Regions from separate parts of the Kocuria salsicia genome, predicted to be linked through region 2. Evidence: riboswitches for the same ligand, from Rfam matches in the RefSeq annotation. Region 2 holds a riboswitch; the other holds the start of a gene.
The links. A riboswitch is a leader RNA that binds a small molecule or an ion and turns the genes downstream of it on or off. The one in region 2 is predicted to bind S-adenosylmethionine.

Region 1 (5,843 bases), on a different contig from region 2:
AGTTCGCGGTTCACCCGGCGCAGCAGCGCGAGAACCTCCTGCGTGGTCTCGGGGTCCAGCGCGGAGGTGGACTCGTCCGCGAGCAGCAGCTCGGGGTTGGACGCGAGCGCCCGGGCAATGCCCACGCGCTGCTTCTGCCCGCCCGAGAGCTGCTCCGGGTAGTTGCGGGCCCGCTCGGTGAGCCCCACGAACTCGAGCAGCTCCGTGACACGTGCCCGGCGCTCCTCGGGCTTCCACCCCGCCCGGCGCAGCGGGTACTCGATGTTCCCGGCCACGGTGCGCGAGGTGAACAGGTTGAACTGCTGGAAGATCATCCCGATGTTGTGGCGCACGGAGGCGAGCTGGGTCTCCGACCGGCCGCTGACCTGCTGGCCACCGACCTCCAGGGTGCCGGACGTGGTGGTCTCCAAACCGTTGATCAGCCGCACCAGGGTGGACTTTCCCGCGCCCGAGTAGCCGATCACGGCGAAGATCTCCCCGCGCTTGACGTCCAGGGTCACACCGTCCACGGCGGTGACCTCACGGGGGCGTCGCTTGGGCCCGGTGGTGAAGACCTTGCTGACGTCGCGGAAGCTGACCAGGGTGTCCCCGGCGGCGGGGGCTGCACTCACTTGGTCTGGTCCTTCAGGTCCTGGGAGTAGCGCGTGAGGAGGTCCTTGAGCTCCTGCTGGTCCACCTTGGTGGGGACCGCGGTGCCCTTGGTCTCCTTCTTCTCGGCCTCCTGGACCTTGTCGTCGTAGTAGAACCCGGCGACCTTCTTCAGGGTCTCGTCGTCCGCGTTGGCCTCGGTGGACGCGAAGATGTTGTCGTACACCTTGGCGCTGTCCGCCGTGGGGTCGTCCTGGGCCAGCGCGGACTTGGGCTCGAGATTGGCACGGTCGAGGAAGTCGTTGTTCACCACGGAGGCGGCCACGGAGTCCATCGAGAGCACGGTCTGCTCCGCAGAGACCGGGCGCACCTTGATCTTGGACTTGTCCGTATCCACGTCCTGCTCGGTGGGGGCGATCGTGTCCTTCGTGAAGCTCACCAGACCCTGCTGCTTGAGCAGGTTCAGCGAGCGGGAGAGGTTGATCGAGTCGTTGGGAACCGCGATCTCGTCCCCCTGCTTGAAGTCGTCAACGGACTTCAGCGTCTTGGAGTACAGCCCCAGCGGGAAGATGGAGGTGGAGCCCACCGGGGTGATGGTGTCCCCGGAGTTGTTGTTGTAGTCCGCGAGGTACGCGATGTGCTGGAACCAGTTCATGTCGATGTCGCCGCTCTTCAGCGCGGGGTTCGGCTGGCTGTAGTCGCTGAAGTCCACGAACTCCACGGTGACGTCGTTCTCGGCGGCCACTTCCTTGAGGGCGTCCTGCACCGGCGTGGCCCCCACGATGCCGATGGTGATCTTGCCGTCCGCGGCCGGGTCCGTGTTGTCGGACCCGCCACCGCACGCGGTCAGGGAGAGGCCCAGGGTGGTGGCCAGAACGAGGGGAATCAGACGCTTGGTTCGCATGATCGTGCCTTTCCAGGGTCGGGAGTGGTTGCGCCGCGCAAACGGTCCCGCACTGGACGGAGGGTGCAGATCAGGCATGTGCCATTTCAGAGAAAAACCGCACTTGCCGTGATCGCATCGAATCGCGGCCGGATGGTCATCTGGGGCACCCCGCTACGGGAGAGGGTTGCCGTCCGGCCAGCCAGAGCTACGCGCCGGATCTCGTCATCCGCACAGAATCGTAGCACGCGACGTGTGACGAACCGTGACGCCCCGGGACCTCAACGGCGCCCCGCAATGCGCTCGTCCGCGACACGGCGGGCCCACTGCTCGGCGGCCAGGACGTCCTCGAGACCCGGCTGCGCGACGACGTCGTGCTCCCCCAGCACCCACTCGACCATGTCCACGATCTCCGTGAAACCCAGCTGCGAGCGGTGGAAGGCGTGGACGGCCTGCTCGTTGGCCGCGTTGAACACCGCCGGTGCCGTGCCGCCGGTGGTTCCCGCGCTCTTCATGAGCTCCACGGCGGGGAACGCCACCGGGTCCAGCGGCTCGAAGGTCCACTCGGCCGCCCGCGTCCAGTCGCACGCGGCGGCCGCGCCCGGCACACGGTGGGGCCAGCCGAGGCCGAGCGCGATGGGAAGGCGCATGTCCGGCGGCGAGACCTGCGCGAGGGTGGAGCCGTCCACGAACTGGACCATGGAGTGCACCACGGACTGCGGGTGGACGGTGACGTCGATCCGCTCCAGCGGCACGTCAAAGAGCAGGCTCGCCTCCAGCACCTCCAGGGCCTTGTTCACCATGGTCGCGGAGTTGGTGGTCACCATCACGCCCATGTCCCACGTGGGGTGGCGCAGCGCCTGCTCGGGGGTCACCTCCGCCAGCTGCGCGCGCGTCATCCCGCGGAACGGACCGCCGGAGGCCGTCAGCACCAGGCGGTCCACCTCCGCGGCCGTGCCGGAGCGCAGCGCCTGGGCGATCGCGGAGTGTTCCGAGTCCACCGGGATCAGGGCGTCCTCGAGTCCTGTGGCCGCGGCTGCGCGTTTCACGAGCGGGCCGCCGGCGATCAGCGACTCCTTGTTGGCCAGCGCCACCCGCCGACCCGCCCCGAGGGCGGCGAGCGTGGGAGCGAGTCCGATGCTGCCGGTGATCCCGTTGAGCACGAGGTCCGCGCCCTCCCACGCCGCGATCCGCTCCGCGGCGTCCGAGCCGTGCAGGATCTCGGGCACGGGCGACGACGACGCGCGGGCGGCGGCCGTGAGCGCCTCGCGCAGGCGGGCGGCGTCGTCCGCGGAACCGCTCGTACCCACGGCCCGCACCCGGAAGGCGACGGCCTGGCGGGCCAGCAGATCCAGGTTGGACCTGCCTGCAGCGAGGGCGACGACTTCGAACGGCGAGTGACCTACACCCTCCCCCGGCCTGCGCAGCCCGGCGGCCTCCGCGACGACGTCCAGGGCCTGCGTGCCGATGGAGCCCGTGGACCCCAGGATCACCAGGCGGCGGGGGGCATCCCTGGTGGCGGCGTCGAGGTCGGGGGTCATGGCGCGGGTCTCAGTCATGCCCCCAGTATCCCGCGTGCTCGGCCCCTGGCACGCACGCGGACCCGCCCGGGTGCGGACACGGCCTGGGGCACGGATACGGACCCGGGTACGGAACAAGGGCGCCACCCGGAGGTGACGCCCTTGTTCGCTGGGTCAGTGCGACCGCTGTGGACTCAGCGGCGACGGCCGGCCACGAAGCCGTAGATCAGCAGCACGATGATCGCGCCGATCACGGACGTGATGATGGTGCCGAAGCTGATTTCGTCGATACCGGCGTGCAGACCGGGAATGATGGACCCGATCCAGCCACCGAGGAACGCGCCCACGATGCCGAGGATGATGGTGACGATGATCCCGCCACCCTGCTTGCCCGGAAGGATCAGCTTGGCGAGAGCGCCCGCGATCAGACCGAGGATGATCCAGCTGAAAATGCCCATGTCTCCACCTCTAGTTACGTTTGTCACACATGCGGGTGTCCGCTGTGATCGTATTCAGGGAACCACCATCATTCTACTACTTGTTTCCGGCGTAAGGACACAGGTCACAGGGTGGTGTAGCACACGCTCCCGCCCTGCGGACGACAGCCGCGGAGCCTGGAGGCAGCGCCCCCGGTCAGTGGTTGACGGCCTTCTCCGCGCCCACGCCGGTGAGGGAGCGAACCTCCATCTCCGCCTGCTTCACCGGATCCTCCCTGCGGCGCTCCGTGATCGAGCCGATGAACCCGAGCAGGAAGGACGCCGGGATGGAGATGATGCCCGGGTTGGACAGCGGGTAGATGGCGAAATCAGCGTCCGGGAGCATCGAGGTCTCCGAGCCGGACATCACCGGCGAGAAGACGATCAGCACCACGGAGAGGATCAGACCTCCGTACATGGACAGCACCGCCCCGCGGGTGGTGAAGCGCTTCCAGTACAGGGAGTAGAGGATCGTCGGCAGGTTCGCGGAGGCCGCAACGGCGAAGGCGAGGGCCACGAGGAACGCCACGTTCTGCCCCTGGGCGCCGATGCCGCCGAGGATCGATATCACGCCGATGATCACCACGGTGGTCTTGGCCACGCGCAGCTCCTGCCGGGGGTCCGAGTTCCCCTTCTTGATCACGGAGGTGTAGATGTCGTGCGCGAACGACGCCGACGCCGTGATGGCCAGGCCCGCGACCACGGCCAGGATGGTGGCGAACGCCACCGCCGCGATGAGACCCATGAGCACGGAACCGCCCAGTTCGTAGGCGAGCAGCGGGGCTGCCGAGTTCACACCACCCGGTGCCGACTTGATCCGGTCCGAACCGATCAGCGCAGCCGCACCGAAGCCGAGCACCAGGGTGAAGAGGTAGAACAGGCCGATCAGCGAAATCGCCCAGACCACGGACTTGCGGGCTTCCTTGGCGGTGGGCACCGTGTAGAAGCGCATCAGCACGTGCGGCAGACCCGCGGCTCCGAGCACCAGGGCGAGGCCCAGGGAGATGAAGTCGAGCTTGGAGATCTCGCTCACGCCGTACTTCAGCCCGGGCTCGAGCATCGCCGGGTTGTTGTTGGTCTCCACCGCCGCCCCGAGGATCGAGGAGAAGTTGAAGCCGAACATGGCCAGGATCCACACGGTCATCACGGCCACGCCGGTCACGAGCAGGCACGCCTTGATGATCTGCACCCACGTGGTGCCCTTCATGCCGCCCACGAGCACGTAGACGATCATGATGACGCCCACGATCACGATCACGAGCGACTGCCCGGCCTTGGAGCCGATGCCCAGCAGCAGGGAGACGAGCGCGCCCGCTCCAGCCATCTGGGCCAGCAGGTAGAAGAACGTCACGGCCAGCGTGGAGATGGAGGCCGCCACGCGCACCGGGCGCTGGCGCAGCCGGAACGAGAGCACGTCCGCCATGGTGAACTTGCCGGTGTTGCGCAGGGGCTCGGCGATCAGCAGCAGCGCCACGAGCCACGCGACGAAGAAGCCGATCGAGTAGAGGAAGCCGTCGTAGCCCTGCAGGGCGATCGCTCCCACGATGCCCAGGAACGAGGCGGCGGAGAGGTAGTCGCCCGCGATGGCCAGCCCGTTCTGCGTTCCCGAGAACGAGCGGCCGCCGGCGTAGTAGTCCGCCGCGGTGGCCGTGGACTTCGAGGCCCGGATCACCACCACGAGCGTCACGAGTACGAACGAGACGAAGATGGAGATGTTGATCGCCGGGTTGCCCACGGTGGAGGTGGGCGTGTCCGCGAGCGGGACGAGCGGCAGGGACAGTGCGGGGACGGCGATCATGGCCGGGCCTCCTGGGTGGTCTCAGCCCGGTGGGACTGCTGGGATTCGAGGTCCTCGCGCAGCGCGGTGGCCTGCGGGTCGAGCGTGCGGTTCGCGAAGCGCACGTAGGCGGCGGTGATGCCGAACGTGGTCACGAACTGCAGCAGGCCCAGGACGAGTCCGAGGTTGATGTTCCCGGCCACTCGCGTGGACATGAAGCCCGGGGCGTAGATGGCCAGCACCACGTAGAGCAGGTACCAGACCAGGAACGCCACCGCGAGGGGGAAGACGAACGAACGGTGGGTGGAGCGCAGCCGCTGGAACTCTGTCGAGCGCTGCGCTGCGGGGAAGTCGATGCCGGTCGTGGCGACGGAGCCGTTCGGATCGACAGGGGGCGTGGACGCCATGGTGTGCCTCCTTGTGTGATGAGGAACACAGTACGGTCTGTGTATCCAAAGACACAGTGGCGCCGGTCAATGATGCAAAAAATCCGCGATATGACGCGGATTAGTTAGGGGACCTCACTAAATCACTAACATCTGTGTATACACAGATGCCGGGGGCGTCCGGTCACGCGCGGGTGCGCAGGGCCAGCACGA
Region 2 (5,843 bases):
GATGTCCTTGTGGAGGGCCTCGCCACCCGCTACCACGGTTGCCGTGGCACCCATTGCGGTGGCGTTCTCCAGTGCCTTCTCACTCATGTCCACCGCCACGATGTTCTCGTGGCCCAGTGCCTTGAGCAGCGCAATGGTCATGAGCCCCACACCACCGGCGCCGATGACCGCAACCGGCTTGTCCGCGGGGACCGGGATGATCTTCTGGATGGCCGAGTAGGACGTCAGCCCAGAGCAGGCCAGCGTGGCACCGAAGGAAGGCTCGATGTCCCCGAGCGGCACCAGGTAGCGGTCCCCTGGAACCAGGACCTCCTCCGCGTAGCCGCCGTTGAGTGCCACCGAGAGGTTGCGCTTGGCGCCGCTGCAGTAGTTCTCGCGGTCCTCCTGGCAGGCCTGGCACTCACCGCACCCGACCCAGGGGTAGACGATGTACTTGGTGTCCCCCGGCTGCACCGTGGCCTGCGGGCCCACCTCCACCACCTCTCCCACGATCTCGTGGCCCAGCACCACCGGGTACTGCGCGCCCGAGGCGGTCAGCTCGCGACGCCCCGCGCTGCCCAGGTCGAAGTACCCGTCCTGAGCGTGGACGTCCGAGTGGCACACCCCCGAGTTCGTGACGCGGATCAGCACCTCGGAACCCGTGAGCTGGGGCTTCTCCAGCTCGATCTCCTCCGCCGGGGCACCGGGCTCGGCATGGGCGAAAACCTTCATGGCTACTCCTTCGTAGCAGTTGCGTTCGTGCGACTCGCAGTGTGAGCCTCACCATAATTGTAGGCCGCACCACCCGGATGCCGAACCGGTGCGCCGGGGCTCGCCGCACTGCCAGGTGACGGGCCACCGGGGCCCGCACGACGACGTCGCACCCGCCGGCCCGTGGTGGGCCTTCCGGCAGACCGAGCTACGGGAAGGTCTAGCGTGACCCCATGGACGAGACACCCACGGACACGACCCACCGATCCGAACCACCCCAGCAGGGCGACGAGACCGCCACCCTGCTGGGGTTCCTGGAATACCTGCGCGCTACGGTCGCGTGGAAGACCGAGGGGCTCAGCACGGCGCAGCTGCACGAACGTCCCCTGCCCAGCACCATGACCCTGGGCGGCATGCTCCGCCACCTCACCTACGTGGAGGACCACTGGTTCTGCTACGTGCTCAGCGGGCAGCGGCAGTGCTCCCCGTGGGACGCCGTGGAGTGGGAGAAGGACCCGGACTGGGACTGGGACTCCGCCTCCGAGGCGGGCGGGGACGCCCTGCGAACGCACTGGGCCGCCGCTGTGGAGCAGTCCCGGCAGCGGTGGGAGAACTTCGCCGCGGAGCACGCTCACCCGATGGACGCGCTCGTGGCCCGTCCCCTCCGCGGGGACATGAACGCCCGGTGGGTGCTCACGCACATGGTCGAGGAGTACGCGCGCCACTGCGGCCACGCAGACCTGCTGCGGGAGGCGATCGATGGCGCCGTCGGGGAGTGAGGTCCTTGCGACCGACGGCGCCTGGGCCGACCCACGAGCCCGGGCCACGCCACTCGGTGTCGGGATGGCGGTCGCACGGGTCAGTCACGAGCCGGGCGGGCCACCGTCACTCCACTCGGCAGCCGCAGCTCACCGGATCCTGTGGGATCGGTTCCAGGCTGCGTACCGCCAGCAGGTGACACTCTGGGAAGCGGTGGCCCTCGTCCGGGCGGCTCATGGTGTGCCAGACCTCGCGGAAGCCGGCCCGCAGGAGGTGGTCCGCCATCACCTCGGGGTGCCAGCGCCAGGCCGGGCCCACGGCGTGGTCAAAGGAGACGACCGCCCGACCGCGGTCCATCGCCTGGAACGCGAGCATCACCACGCCGCCCTCCGGCATCCGCTCTGCCCGGTCCGCGCGCACGCCCGCCACCCTGCGCCGCCCGCTGCGGCACCGTCCGGAACTAGTGCCGTCCGGAACAGGGCCCCGGCGGCGCGGACCCCGGGCGGGAAACGGGCCGTTGTCCCACCCGAGTGGGGTGCCCCGGCAACCCGGCCGTGCGGCGTCGTCCTCCCTGCGTCCCGGGCCGCCGCTCAGCGGGAACTGGCCGTGGCCACGGAGCACGCGTCCGCGAACGCGCCCCGGTAGGCCGCGGCGGGGTGCGTGTCCTTCACGCGGTCCTGGCCGGCGCCGTAGAGGGACTCGCGCAGGGTGGAGCCCTCGTACTCGGTGCGGTAGCGGCCGCGGGCCTGCAGTTCGGGGACCACGTACTCCACGAAGTCCTCGAAGGAGCCCGGGCTCACGTGGTAGGCCAGGTTGATGCCGTCCAGGCCGCCCTCGTCCACCCAGCGCTCCAGCTCGTCCGCCACGGTGGACGGAGAGCCCACGATCACGGCGCCCATCCCGCCCAGGGCGCAGTGCTTGGCGATCTCCTCGCGCGTCCACCGCTTGTCCTTCGCCTGGAGGGTGAACGGGGTGAGGAAGGACTGGATGGAGTCGGTCTTGATGTAGTTCAGGGCCTCGTCCTCCGGGAACTGGGAGAGGTCCACGCCGGACCAGCCGCCGATGATCGCCTGGGACGCCTCCAGGTCCACGTACTGCAGGTAGTCACGGTACTTCTCCGCGGCCTCCTCATCCGTGTCCGCGACCACCACGGAGAGCATCGCGTAGATCTTCACGTCCTCCGGGTCCCGGCCCTGGGCCTGCGCCTGCTCGCGGATCTTGTCCGTCATGTACCGGGTGAGGTCCGGGCGGGTGCCGCCGATGAACACCGCCTCCGCGTGCCGCCCGGCGAACGCCTGCCCGCGCGAGGACGCACCCGCCTGGAAGATCAGCGGCGTGCGCTGCGGGGACGGCTCGGTCAGCCCGGCCCCGGGAACCGTGAAGTGCTCGCCGGCGTGCCGGATGGGGTGCACCTTGGTGGGGTCCGCGTAGACCCCGGATTCGCGGTCCTTCACCACGGCGTCGTCCTCCCACGAGCCCTCCCAGAGCTTGTAGCACACGTCCAGGAACTCCTCCGCGATCTCGTAGCGCTGGTCGTGCTCGATCTGGCGCGGCAGCCCCTGGTTCTCAGCGGCGGAGGGCAGGTAGGAGGTGACCACGTTGAAGCCCACGCGCCCGCGCGTGAGGTGGTCCAGCGTGGCGAACTTCCGGGCGAGGGTGTAGGGCTGCTCGTAGGTCACTGCGCTCGTGACGCCGAAGCCCAGGTGCTCCGTCACGGCGGCCATGGCCGAGACCTGCATGAACGGGTCGTTGACCGGGACCTGCGCGCCGTCCCGCACGGCCGGTGCCGCGGAGTTGCGGTAGATGTCGTAAATACCGACCACGTCCGCGAGGAACAGGGCGTCGAATTTGCCCTTCTCCAGGGTCTTGGCCAGGTTGGTCCAGTACTCGATGGTGTTGTACTCCGTGGCCCGGGACCGGGGGTGACGCCACAGGCCGAAGCTCTGGTGGCCCACGCACGTCATGTCAAAGGCGTTCACGGAAATCCGCTTGCTCATGCTGTGTCCTTCGGGTGCTCGCGACCCGCGCCCCGTGCGCCACCCACGGGCGGCCTACTCTGCGGGTCCAGCGCGCTGGTGCTGCGCCGTACTTGCCACATGCGGTGTGTCATGCGGCCCGATCCTCACCTGGGGCACCCCGCTACGGGAGAGGGTTGCCGTCCGACAAGCCAGGGCTGAACGTCGGAACTCATGATCGATCTGCGCACATCCTACCCATGCCGCGGGTCAGGAAAAATACGATGACCCGGTGCGCCGGTCTGTTCGGAACAAGGCTCCGGTGGGACCATGGGCCCCATGGGCGATCACCACATCAATGATCCGGAGCTGATCCGCGCGCTGCTCACCGCCCCTGCACGCTGGGCCGGCTGGGCATGGGGATCATTCCGGTGAACCTCACGGGCGAGGACGTGCATTGGGTGTGTCGGATCAGACCGCTACGGCCCGCGCCAAAGCAGCGGGGGCGCACATGGGTCAAAAAGCTACTCCCGGCAAACTTCACAACACGGACCTCTGAAGGGGTCCAACTCACACTGAAGGTAAACTTTTCCGGGCCGGGTCCTCTCTACCGACGACGGCCGAGCAGATAGACACATCGGAGACCCATGGTGACACATTCCGCCCCGTGGCTGATGGCCCGTTCCCCTACGGGATCACGCCCTCCGGAACCACAAGGTGCCGGGTTTCTCTCGGCTTCCGCCGCCCTGCGACCCCAGTTGGTGTGCGTGGCGGTGGCGTTCAACTTGGTGTTCGTGATTCTGGGCAATTTCTCCAACCTGCCGGGGATGCTCATCGAGGCGGCCGTGGTGCTCATGGGCCTGCTGGCCATGAAGCGCCCGCTGTTCTGGATACTTCCCTGCGTCCTGGAGGTGCTGTTGCTCCTGGACGGCGACCTCACGGCGAGTAGCGGATTCCTGATCCTGATGCCCGCTCTCGTGGACCTGTCCGCCTCTGGCCACCTTCGCGTCTCATGGATGACTGTGGCTAGCGCGCACCTGGTGTTCGTACTCAGCGCGGTAGCGTACCCCCAGGTTCCGTGGTCGACCTACGTGTTCCTCGGCTTCCTGCTAATCACCGCCGTGTGTTCAGGGACCTGGGTGTACATGAACGCCATTCGTCGGTCGGCGGACAAGCTGGCCTTCCAGCAGCGCCGCCGGGACGAACGGGTGGAACTGGCCAGAACCATCCATGACACGCTCGCGGCGCAGCTCTCCCACGTGGTGCTGTTGAGCCGCTCCATGGACCGCGAACTTCCTCCAGAGTTCCACGCGCGGAATCTCCGCATCCAGGAAGAGGCCCAGCAAGGACTCACGGACCTTCGCTGGCTGGTCGGCATGCTGCGGGACGACTTAGGCCCGCTCCCCGAAACCGGACGCACCGGCCTCAGCCGCACGTGGCAGGAAGTGGTGGGGTTGCTCATGGACAGTGAGTTCACCCCAGTGGCCAATTACCAGGTGACACAGGTTGTGACGAATCCGGACACAGAGCGGCTGGCCTGTAGGTGTCTTCGTGAGATCACGGGCAACATCATCCGGCACGCACTGCACGGGTCAGTGGTTCAGCTCGATATCACGACGAACGACCAGAGCCTGACCATCACATCGTCCAACCCCGAGCCCCATCCGGACACGCCCGCACGGTTCCCCACCTCGGGGTACGGACTCACGGGGATGCGAGAACGTCTCGGAGCCATGAGGGGAATCCTCAGAACCTCCCAGGTGGATAACACTTGGATCGTCTTCGTTCGTATTCCCCTCGCTCCCGGAACGGCAATCACATGACCACGACTCCACCCGCCGCCCCGCATCCCATTCGCGTGGGTCTGGCAGACGACGATGCCCTGGTGCGTCGGCTGCTCACCCAGGTCATCGACCGGGATCCTGGGCTTTGCGTAGCCTGGGCAGTCGGCAACGGCACCGAGGTGTTGAACCGGTTGTTGCACGCCTCCGACGACGACGCACCGCAGGCGCCCGATGTGGATGTACTCCTACTGGACATCAACATGCCCGGAACCAACGGGGTCGATGCCGCCAAAGCCCTCCACGAGGTGTACCCCGACCTTCCGGTCATCATGCTCACCACGCTGGACCGCACCGAGTACGTGACAGACGTGATGGGCGCCGGAGCTGTGGGTTTCCTGCGCAAGGACGACCGGGAGGACAGGCTGCTGACCGCAATTCGGGCAGCACACCAGGGCATCGCGGTGTTCAGCATGGAAACGGCCCGTCGGCTCGTCAAGGAACCGATGGGCCGAACTCCGCTCTCGGACGAATCCTCACCGCTGACGCAGCGGGAGACCGAGGTACTCCGAATGGTGGCGCAGTCCCTGACCAACGGTCAGATCGGCCGCCGGTTGGGTGTCTCCGAGGCAACCGTGAAATCGCAGATTTCCTCGAT

Region 1: linked by a shared signal. The riboswitch ahead of ABD264_RS10275 (MetQ/NlpA family ABC transporter substrate-binding protein) and the one ahead of ABD264_RS09450 (LLM class flavin-dependent oxidoreductase) in region 2 are both predicted to bind S-adenosylmethionine.

The regions. Positions count from the first base shown of each region.
Region 1 is NZ_BAAARF010000012.1:77,440-83,282, forward strand. It holds gene ABD264_RS10270 (methionine ABC transporter ATP-binding protein) at 1-611, opposite strand, end outside; gene ABD264_RS10275 (MetQ/NlpA family ABC transporter substrate-binding protein) at 608-1,492, opposite strand; SAM riboswitch class IV at 1,587-1,701, opposite strand; gene dxr (1-deoxy-D-xylulose-5-phosphate reductoisomerase) at 1,753-3,012, opposite strand; gene ABD264_RS10285 (GlsB/YeaQ/YmgE family stress response membrane protein) at 3,186-3,449, opposite strand; gene ABD264_RS10290 (solute symporter family protein) at 3,625-5,265, opposite strand; gene ABD264_RS10295 (DUF485 domain-containing protein) at 5,262-5,651, opposite strand; gene ABD264_RS10300 (hypothetical protein) at 5,815-5,843, opposite strand, start outside.
Region 2 is NZ_BAAARF010000010.1:76,736-82,578, forward strand. It holds gene ABD264_RS09435 (alcohol dehydrogenase) at 1-711, opposite strand, end outside; gene ABD264_RS09440 (DinB family protein) at 924-1,469, shown strand; gene ABD264_RS09445 (hypothetical protein) at 1,576-1,869, opposite strand; gene ABD264_RS09450 (LLM class flavin-dependent oxidoreductase) at 2,040-3,446, opposite strand; SAM riboswitch class IV at 3,530-3,644, opposite strand; gene ABD264_RS09455 (sensor histidine kinase) at 4,172-5,227, shown strand; gene ABD264_RS09460 (response regulator) at 5,224-5,843, shown strand, end outside.